2 regions of the Pseudoalteromonas sp. JC3 genome follow, and region 2 is predicted to be linked to the other one. Evidence: riboswitches for the same ligand, from Rfam matches in the RefSeq annotation. Region 2 holds a riboswitch; the other holds the start of a gene.
The links. Region 2 has a riboswitch for lysine ahead of lysC (lysine-sensitive aspartokinase 3). Riboswitches for the same ligand answer to the same signal wherever they lie in the genome.
Positions count from the first base shown of each region.

Region 1: another riboswitch for lysine. It lies ahead of dapA (4-hydroxy-tetrahydrodipicolinate synthase); the one in region 2 lies ahead of lysC (lysine-sensitive aspartokinase 3).

Region 1 is NZ_CP127855.1:281,090-286,182, reverse strand. Features, by position in the region: gene QSH61_RS01190 (toast rack family protein) at 1-41, shown strand, start outside; gene QSH61_RS01185 (response regulator) at 27-1,754, opposite strand; lysine riboswitch at 1,897-2,075, shown strand; gene dapA (4-hydroxy-tetrahydrodipicolinate synthase) at 2,191-3,075, shown strand; gene QSH61_RS01175 (2,3,4,5-tetrahydropyridine-2,6-dicarboxylate N-succinyltransferase) at 3,086-3,826, shown strand; gene QSH61_RS01170 (PLP-dependent decarboxylase) at 3,826-5,031, shown strand; gene QSH61_RS01165 (succinylglutamate desuccinylase/aspartoacylase family protein) at 5,034-5,093, shown strand, end outside.
Region 2 is NZ_CP127855.1:1,936,363-1,941,455, forward strand. Features, by position in the region: gene QSH61_RS08000 (MksB family condensin complex protein) at 1-915, opposite strand, end outside; gene nhaD (sodium:proton antiporter NhaD) at 1,072-2,319, shown strand; lysine riboswitch at 2,465-2,635, shown strand; gene lysC (lysine-sensitive aspartokinase 3) at 2,724-4,070, shown strand; gene QSH61_RS08015 (DUF924 family protein) at 4,193-4,723, shown strand; gene QSH61_RS08020 (sodium-dependent transporter) at 4,803-5,093, shown strand, end outside.

The DNA of each region.
Region 1 (5,093 bases), 1.7 Mb from region 2:
CAGAAGTCGGAGTTGGAAATATTCGTTTAAGACGAGACTAAGTCTCCACACTTATTCAGTAATAGCGCCACTTTGCTATGCAGCACATCCGGTTGCAACGGCTTATACAAATGAGCCGTTGCGCCAAGTGCGTAGACCTTATCCAGATCCTCCGCATTGGTATTTGCGGTCACGACCAAAATAGGCACAGCTGGATCTAGCTTTCTCAAACGCTCAGTGGCTTCAAAGCCATCCATCACAGGCATATTCAAATCCATAAGCACGATATCAAACTTACCCACCTCATATACTTCAAGGGCACCTTCACCATGTTCGACATGCGTTACCAATTTTGCTATGGGCTGAAGCATTTTTTCAATCACGCGTGCATTTAGTAAATTATCTTCCACCAGTAAAATGCGAGCCGACACCTGCTCCATTGTATGAGCCGGTACCTGTTGATTGTCAATTTCAATAGGGACTCTCAGGATTGCTCTTGTACCGATTGGCTCCCTTGCACTAAAATCTAATCGTCCTCCAAGCGCTGAGGTGAGTAATTGGCAACGCTTCAGCCCTAACTGCGTGCCTTGAAAATGCTCGCTATGCACAGCTTCTCGTAACTGCTGATAGTCGAACCCAGGCCCAGTATCTTCAACGACAAATTCTAAATATGGTGTATCTTCATCTATAACCAAATCCGCAAATACTTGAATGCTGCCACGCTCAGTAAATTTAATTGCATTATTAACCAATTCACTGATCAACCAACCAACACGCTTACAATCACAATAACAAGCCACATCTAACTCACTACTCAATGCCAAATTAAAAGCGAGAGATTTCTTGTGTGCGGTTAGTTGAAAGGCGATACAAGCTGACTTTATTACTTCTCGCAATGCGACTTGATGACGCTCAATAACCACTTCTTGCTCGGAAAGGTTATTAAAGTCTTGAACCGAATAGAGTAATACATCCAATTGATTTGCTGCGCTTTTCACATGCTGTAATTGCTGCGTGTCTTTGCTCCTCAGATATTCATCTAAATACCCCTGAATGGCCTGCAATGGTGTTCTTAGCTCGTGACTAACGCGTGCTAAAAATCGTGATTTTGAGTGTAATGCATCGTCAGCAAGCTTTCTTGCTGCCTCTAATTTATCGAGTGCTTCAGCAATTTCTCGCGCCATTGGGCGAAATACAAGTTTCGCTTCTATAAACAGTAGCAACAGTCCAAGTAGCCAGATTAACAATTCTATTTTCCTCACCATCTCTGTTTTACTTCGCGCATGCTGCTCGAATAGTGAAACGGCATCATTCAGGTTTGGGAGTATATGCTGAGACGCAGTAAAGATTTGCTCCATTAATTGAGGAGTGGATTGCTGTAACCGAGACCTTGATAAAGTGACAAAAGTAGTACTTTGCAAATCCAACTGCACCGGCCCTTGGTAGTAAAGCGCTGCAAGCGCCTCATTCAGATAAATAGCCTCTCCACTACTTTCTGTTTTAGTTAAAAACTCATGATTACTTTCAAACTTATCAATGGCTTGACGTAGCGCTTCACTATCTCGTTGATTGTCTTGCGCACTATATAGCGCGATACGTTGGGACAACATCCGCTGCATACCCGCAATATTAATTACGTGTGCATCTAAGCTCTGCTGATACAGTAGATATTGCATAACCCCCATCGCCATCGACAACAATATAGCCATAGCAAGTAATGCCCCGATATAACGATTTTTAACTTTACTTATTAGCGACATATTTTTGTTTTTCATCTCATAGCATTGTCTCAGCTGCAATGTTAAGTGTAGTTAACAATCGCATTATTTACAGTCCGATGCTTGACACCTAGACGGCCAAAATGTTTCAATGCGCGTTCACCCTATTTAGATAGTTTGATGCCACGGCGTCAAATTGAGGGCTGGAAGAGGTGCGTTATTCAGGTAACTAAGTGAAGGAGAGCAAACTCCGTTGCAGCTTAGTGAGGGGAATATACGCCGAGAAATTGAGTTATTGTTTGCTAATACTCATTTCGGGCGACTGGGCTGAATCCCAGCGACTGTCACCAACATACTTGGTGGAGAGCTTCTGGTCTTAGAAAAATAAGGCCATTGGCTGCCTTATCCTTTTTAAGTCCATTGCTCTTCGAATTTTAACAGTTCGAAGTTTGGACACCCTCCTAACTCCGAACATGATTTAAGTTCGGTAGAGATGAAATCACAATTCAACTTATCTGACTATCCGTTGTGGACGGCCTTAGTAACGCCTTTTGATGCTGAAAATCAGGTTGATTTTAACGCATTAACGACGCTGGTACGCGATCAAGAGCAAGCTCGTAACGGTATTCTTTTACTAGGCAGTACCGGCGAAGGCCTTGCGCTTACCCAACAAGAACAGCAACAAATCGTTGAGTTTGTTTGCCAGCTCGCCCCAAGCGTACCGCTCATGGTTGCCGTTGGCGGCAGTAATCTTGAGCAGCAAACACAATGGGTGCGCTTTTGTAATTCGCAGCCCATTCATGCGCTCTTACTTGGCTCACCAATCTACGCAAAGCCCGGCAAAGTTGGTCTGGCGCATTGGTTTAGTACGCTACTCGATGAGAGCCATAACCCTTGCATGCTCTACAATGTACCCGGTCGCAGTGCCGTTGCTATCGCCCCTGACCTACTCGGCGAACTAGCTTGCCACCCTAATCTGTGGGCACTAAAAGAAGCCAGTGGTGATATTGCCACCTTTGAAGCATTTCGTCAGGCAGCGCCTGATGTCGCCATCTATAGCGGCGACGATGGCCTTATGCCCTACTTTGCACAAGCAGGTGCAACGGGTCTGGTGTCTGTTGCAGCAAACGCATGGCCACAGCAAACCGCAGAATTTGTAAGGCGCTCGTTAAGCGGCACCTCTCCTAATTTATTTACCACTTGGTCAGAAGCTGCAAATAGCTTATTTGCAGTGGCAAATCCCATACCAGTCAAAGTGTTAATGCACTTGCAAGGGAAGCTCACAAGTCCAAACTTGCGCCCGCCACTGACACATTTGGAACTCACCCATACCGATGCGATCACTCGCGCGAACGAAACTATTTTATCTTGGAATTAAGGCAGTAAACATGAGCTGGTTAACCCTACTAAACGATTTAGAAAATGGCACAGTACGTGCGGCAACACAGGATGAGCAAGGCCATTGGCATGCTAACGTAGAAGTAAAACACGGGATCCTTGAGGCATTTAGAAATGGCGTAAATACAGAATTCCCAGGTGGATTTGTTGATAAAGACAACTTAGCACCACGCGGATTTGCTGCCCAAGATGGCGTTCGTATGGTTCCTGGCGGAAGCAGTGTAAGACGTGGCGCTTACGTCGCAGCGGGCACAATCATTATGCCACCGGCTTATGTCAACATTGGTGCCTATATTGATTCAGGTACTATGGTAGATAGTCATGCGTTGGTTGGTTCTTGCGCGCAAATTGGTAAAAATGTCCACCTTAGCGCAGCGGTGCAAGTGGGTGGTGTATTAGAACCAGTTGGAGCAAGCCCTGTTGTTGTTGAGGACGATGCCTTTATTGGTGCAGGCTGTGTATTGGTTGAAGGGGTTGTTGTTAAACGCGGTGCCGTATTAGCACCGGGTGTGCGCCTTTCAGCAAGTATTCCTGTCTATGACTGCGTGAACGAGCGCTTGCTTGACAAAGGTGAAGCCATCCCTGAAAACGCGATAGTGATCCCAGGCTCTCGTCCAGCCTCAAGTGAGTGGGCGCGCGAGCAAGGACTAAGTATGTCATGCGCACTTATCGTAAAATACCGTGATGAACAAAGTGATGCATCACTGGCGCTGGAAGAGGTTCTACGCTAATGACTTGGTTGAGCACGTCACAGCGAACCGCAGCTGAGGCATTGATCCAGCAACAAGATACGCCATTCTTTTGCTACGATTTAGATAAGCTAAGTGCACATGTTAAGCCCTTAGTTGATCAGCAAATCGTTAAGCTTTGGTATGCCGTAAAAGCGAATCCGTTATCACATATCATTAAAACCCTAGATAACGCTAGGTTTAACTTTGATGTGGCATCTAGCGGCGAGCTTGATCAGGTGTTATCTCAAGGGATCGCACCTGAACGCGTGCTCAACACAGGTCCTGCCAAATCGCTAAAGCAGATCCGTCATTTTGCCACACAAGGCGTACGTATTTTCGTGGCTGAAAGTCACAATCAAGTACGCTGGTTAAATCAAGTGGCCGAAGAGTTTGAGCTTCAATTTGAAGTTTTACTGCGGGTGCAGTTACGCTTTGATAAAGCAGAGCACAATCCACTTGGTGGCAATACGCTGACTCCTTTTGGTCTTGGCGCAGAGCAGTGGCAAGCCCTAACTTTAAGTGACTACACCTACCTAGACTTTGTCGGACTGCATATTTTCCAGTGGGGCAATATGCTCTGCAGCGATACACTCTCTGAACTTTGGCAGGCTATGGTTGCACCTTTAGTTCAGCTCGCTGCTGATTTAGGGATTACTCTAAAGGTACTCGACTTAGGTGGCGGCCTTGGCATTCCCTATGATAGGCAAAGCCCTTCTCTCGATTGGCAGAAATTATTAGACACGCTCGCATTGATAAAATCCGCCACGCAAGTGCAAGAATTATGGATGGAGTTAGGCCGCTATGCGGTTGGCGAATGTGGTTTTTATCTCAACCCTGTGGTGGAACAAAAGCAAAACTACGGTGCACAACAACTGATTGTCGCAGGCGGTGTCAATCACCTGCTGCGTCCAGCGGTTACCGGGCAAGCTTTCCCCGCTGAATTGTTACGCCAGTCTCAAGCTGAGACCATAGACTTTCATATTCATGGTCCACTTTGCACAGCATTGGATAAATTAGGCACCCTAGCCTTACCAAGCGACAGTGCCGATGGCGATTGGCTTGTTTTCAGTCAGTGTGGCGCTTACGGCTACACCGAAAGTATGCCGTTCTTTTTATGTCATGAGCTCCCAGCTGAGTACATCATCTCAGCTGGAGAAATCAGCTGTGTCCGTGAAGCAGAGCCCGCTTCAAGTTATTTGAGGTAAACATGAATACCATTACACAACAACATATTCAGGTTGGTGAAATTGCCAACGGCTTGCCTTTG
Region 2 (5,093 bases):
GACCATGTGACGCTTTTGCCCAAGGTTAAAACGTTGAATGTCTGACACAAATTCTGGTTGAACTGGTGAGAGTAAACGGTCAACACCGCGCTTTCTAATTTGTCCAAGGACTTTAGAGGCTTGCCGCGTAATGAGTGTATTGCGGCGTAGCTCTTCACGTAACGGCATGAGGAGATCGGCACTGCGGCTTAAACTTTCTCTACCAATGAGGTGCATATCTAAAATGCGTGTTCTGAGCTGCTCCAGCATGCGTTTGTCTGCAGCACCACGGCCTAATTGTTCAATCTCGTCAATTTGCTCACTGACCTGAAGCTCTATCTGATCGAAGCAGCGTTGGAAAGGGCCATGAATATCAACCATTTCCAACATAGGTTCGATATATTCGTCAAAAGCTTCTAATACGGCTTTATATCTCATGCCAAGAGACAGCGTTGAGGTGTCAGACTTTGCTTGTTCAACCAAGTTCATGATAGCGCTTTCGTTATGCTCGAACAGCTTAACAATTTTACGAACGCGTTCGTCCATAATGCGGCTAAAGCGGCGTAGCTCAGAGTAGTCAGCCTCTTCACCGGCTTGTGCGATGCGATTACCTAATCTTTCTAAGTCTTTTACCAGCACCGTGATCTCTTCCGCTAAACCGAGGCTTTCTTCTTGTAAAAGAAAGCTGGCGAAGTCAGCGATTGCACGGTTGATTTCTAACTGTGAAGATTTAGCTAAAGGAATAATAATTTCTTGTTGGAGTAATCGATTGGTTTCTTTATATATCCGTTCACTCGACCAGCTAGAATTTTTCTGCTTTAGGATGTTTTGTACATCTTTTAGACTGAAATCTGCGAGCTTAAATCGTTTAAAAAGTAGCTCGAGTACGCTCCAGTGTTCATTTATCGTATTTAATAATTTTTTTGCTGGGATCATAACTTTCCAGTGTGTAGTAGAGAAGTTTCATCACCACTTCATCAAATTGTCACAAAATGTTTATTGTACGTGGCATGGGGCCTGCGATGGTGCTAGAATCCGCCCCGAAATCGAACCCACCCCTTGTTACATTTAATTACAGGTTGTTTGCGCATTATGGTCACGCCCATTATTCTAACCCTGATCGCCATCGCTTTTATACTCATCGTTATAGAAGATATTATTCACGTAAACAAGGCCAAAACAACGCTTTTTTTTGGTACTTTATGTTGGATTATCGCCTTTATCTCTCCAATTCATGGTCAAAGCCCAGAAATTGTACAAATTGAACTAGACCATAACATTTTGGAAATCGCGACGCTTTGGCTGTTTTTAATGGCTGCCATGACGTTTGTGGCCTACTTGAACTCAAAAGGGTTTATCCAAAATATTGTTCACCGGATCATGCCAACCCATATTAGCGAACGCAAGCTAATGTTTTTGGTCGGTGCTTTTGCATTCGTATTTTCGTCAATATCGGATAACATCACCGCGACGCTTATTTCATTAGCTGTAGTCATGTCTTTGAAATTAGACCCGAAAAAGCTAATTAGATATGCGACATTAATCATCTTCAGTGTTAACTCCGGTGGGGTATCATTGATCACCGGTGATGTAACCACCTTGATGATATTTTTGGCCGATAAAGTAACCATCCCTGATCTGCTTTTACTAATTGCCCCTTCTATTTTTAGCGTATTTATCTTAGCTGCGATGCTATCAATCGGCATGAATGATAAGATCATTTTTGAAAAGGCTGAATTACGCAGAATTGAAAAGACCGATATCACCATTGCGCTCATCTTCTTATCAACCATTTTTGCTACGTTATTCTTAAGCGTGCAATACCATGTACCGCCGATGCTGACTTTCTTATTTGGCTTGTCTTTGATGTTCTTAATGGCGCAATTCTTGATGCGCAAGAAAGACGTTAATAAGAAAATCATCGACTATATCCGTGAAATTGAATACGACACCTTGTTGTTCTTTGTGGGTGTGCTGTTATTAGTTGGCGCGTTGAAAGAGGTCGGTGTACTGTCTAAGTTTACCGATTTATATCTGCATCTTGCACCGGAATACGCAAACTACTTGGTCGGTTTAATGAGTGCGGCGGTAGATAACGTGCCTTTGACGGCTGCGCTATTAAAAGCAGATATTACGATGACTCCAGCGCAATGGCTAACCTTTACTTATGCGACTGGCGTTGGTGGCTCTATGCTCATCATTGGTTCTGCAGCGGGGATCATTGCAATGAGTAAGGTTAAAGCGTTAACCTTCTCAAGCTATCTTAAAATGAGTATCTACCTGCTTATCGCATATACCATTGGATATAGTGGCGCGTATTTCGCGGGTCAGCTTATTTAAGACCAATGGATTTAATTTTTTAGCGCTTTGGGATAAGTTTTTCATAAATAACTTGACACCTAGACGGCTAAAAGATAATTTTCTCACATCGCCCGCATTTATTGCGGGCTTTTATTTTGCTTTTATTCAGATTAACAAAGGCAAAATAAACAGAAGAGGCGCGATGCTTAGGTAGTTAGTGTGAGGTGACGAGACCAATGACCACTAGTGAGGGAAGTATTCGCCGAGGAGAAAAGTTGCTCGTCGCAACGATTCTTCGGTTTACGAGGCTGAATCCTCGGAACTGTCACCGTATTGGTGGAGAGCTTCTGGCAAAGGTCATTTCAAGCGTTCGTCTTTTTAGAAATCCCATGCCGAGTTCTCCTTATAAAATTTGACTGTGCCAACAGTCGAGAGGAGAGAAAATGAATTCGCAGTATGTTGTAGCCAAATTTGGCGGTACCAGTGTCGCTGACTTTGAGGCTATGTCTCGTTGTGCTCACATTGTTCGTGACAACCCAAATGTTCGAGTGGTCGTTGTGAGTGCGTGTGCTGGCGTAACCAATCACCTTGTAACGCTAACCCAACAAAAGGAAGATGAGGCCGGGCGCAAAGCGGTTGTTGCAGCGGTTGAAAACATACAGCAAGCGATTATCGACCAAGTGTCTTTGGATGCTGATCTTGCTGAGGGTTACAAGCAAACTTTCAGTGAATTTGAAAGCCTTGCGAGTTTACCTGCACTTAGCAGACAGCAATGCGATGAAATGTTGAGCTTTGGCGAACGTTTTTCTTCTTATTTGTTTACCCAAATACTACGTAATAACCAGGTTCAGGCGTCGCGCTTTGATGTGCGTAAAGTGCTTAAAACAGATAATCAATTTGGAAAAGCGAATCCAAATGTTGCAGCTACACGTGAAGCTGCGCAAACCAATTTGGTCGCGCTACTTGGCGACACAGTGCAGGTGACGCAAGGGTTTATTGGTAGTGACCAATACGGCCAGACGACTACGCTTGGTCGTGGCGGTTCTGACTATAGTGCAGCATTGTTAGCAGAGGCAATTGACGCGTCAAGTGTGCATATTTGGACCGATGTCGTTGGTATTTTCAGTACCGATCCGCGTTTGTGTGTAAAGGCTAGACCTATTCCTCGTTTGAGTTTTGATGAAGCGGCAGAAATGGCGACATTTGGTGCTAAGGTGTTACATCCCGCAACTATATTGCCAGCGAGTCGTAAAGGTATTTCAGTATTTGTTGGTTCAAGCCGTGATCCGCAAGCGGGTGGCACTTGGATTGAAAAAGAGAAAACGGCGCAAGCAGGCATTCGCGCAGTGACACAACGCAAAAACCAAATACTATTGACGTTAAAGAGCCCTGAAATGCTTCTTGCTAGCGGCTTTTTGGCTCGTATCTTCACCATTTTAAGCAATTACAATATATCGGTTGACTTGGTAACGACTTCGGAAATTAGTGTTGCGCTTACGCTGGATAATGCGCCGAATGCTTCTCGACCAGAGTTAGAACAAGCTTGTTTGGATGAACTTGGCGAGTTTTGTCATGTGTCCGTTGAAAATAATCTTACTTTGGTGGCCATGATAGGTTCTGAGATCCAGTTGAAGAAGTGCCAGCTCAATCTCATGGATGTGTTGTCAGAGTTTAATATTCGACTAATATGCCATGGTGCGAGCAAGCACAATCTGTGCTTTTTAGTTGAGCAGCAGGAGTCAGATCAGGTCGTGCAGTCAATTCATGCTAAATTACTAGAGGTTGCGTAAGTGAATTTATTGTTTTTTAGGAACTAATAAAAAAGTTGCATTATTGAGTAATGGATGGCACTTTGTTTATAACGGTTAGGGTCTGCTGACCTTCAAGTTTGTTTTTCCCTAGGAGTGCCATCATGAATTATAAAGACGTCTACGAATTCTGGTTTGTTGAATGCACTGAATCAGATTGGTGGAAGAAGTCTGCGGACTTTGATCGCATCATAAAAAATCGCTTCGGTATTTTGCACCAAATGGCGCACCAAGGTGAGCTTTCGAGCTGGAGAGCAACACCACTTGGCGCGCTGTGTGAAATCATTATCTTAGATCAGTTTTCACGCAATATATTCAGAGACACTCCAGAGGCGTTTGCCAGTGACGCATTGGCGCTAAGCCTCACCCAACACGCCATCGAAAAGGGCTACCACCGCCAGCTCAACGATACTGAATTGATGTTTTTATATCTACCTATGATGCATAGCGAAAGTCGCATCATCCATCGTGCCGCAGATCATTATTTTCGCGACCTGCCCAATTATGATTTTGAAGTCGCGCATAAAAAAATTATCGATAGATTTGGCCGTTATCCCCATCGAAATGAAATACTCAATCGCGATTCAACAGAAGAAGAAATGGACTTTCTAGAGACGCCCAACTCGAGTTTCTGAGGCACGGCTCGAACCTCTCGCATTTTTAGTGGAAGTACGTATAATCGGCCGTCTACAAAAATAATGATTGATTACAGACATGGCTCATACGCGCGATGGATTTCAAAGCCGACTTGGCTTTGTGTTAGCAGCAGCTGGTGCGGCTGTTGGACTTGGTAATATTTGGGGGTTTCCCACACAAGCCGCAAACCACGGTGGCGGTGCATTTTTACTGGTTTATTTTGCGGTAATTTTCTTACTCGCATTACCTGCACTTTACACAGAATTGTACTTAGGCCATCAGGCACAAGCAAACCCAGTTAAAGCACTTAAGACAGCCTGGCGTGAAGGTAATCCGAAAATAGGAGCCGCGGCGGGGTATATCGGCCTT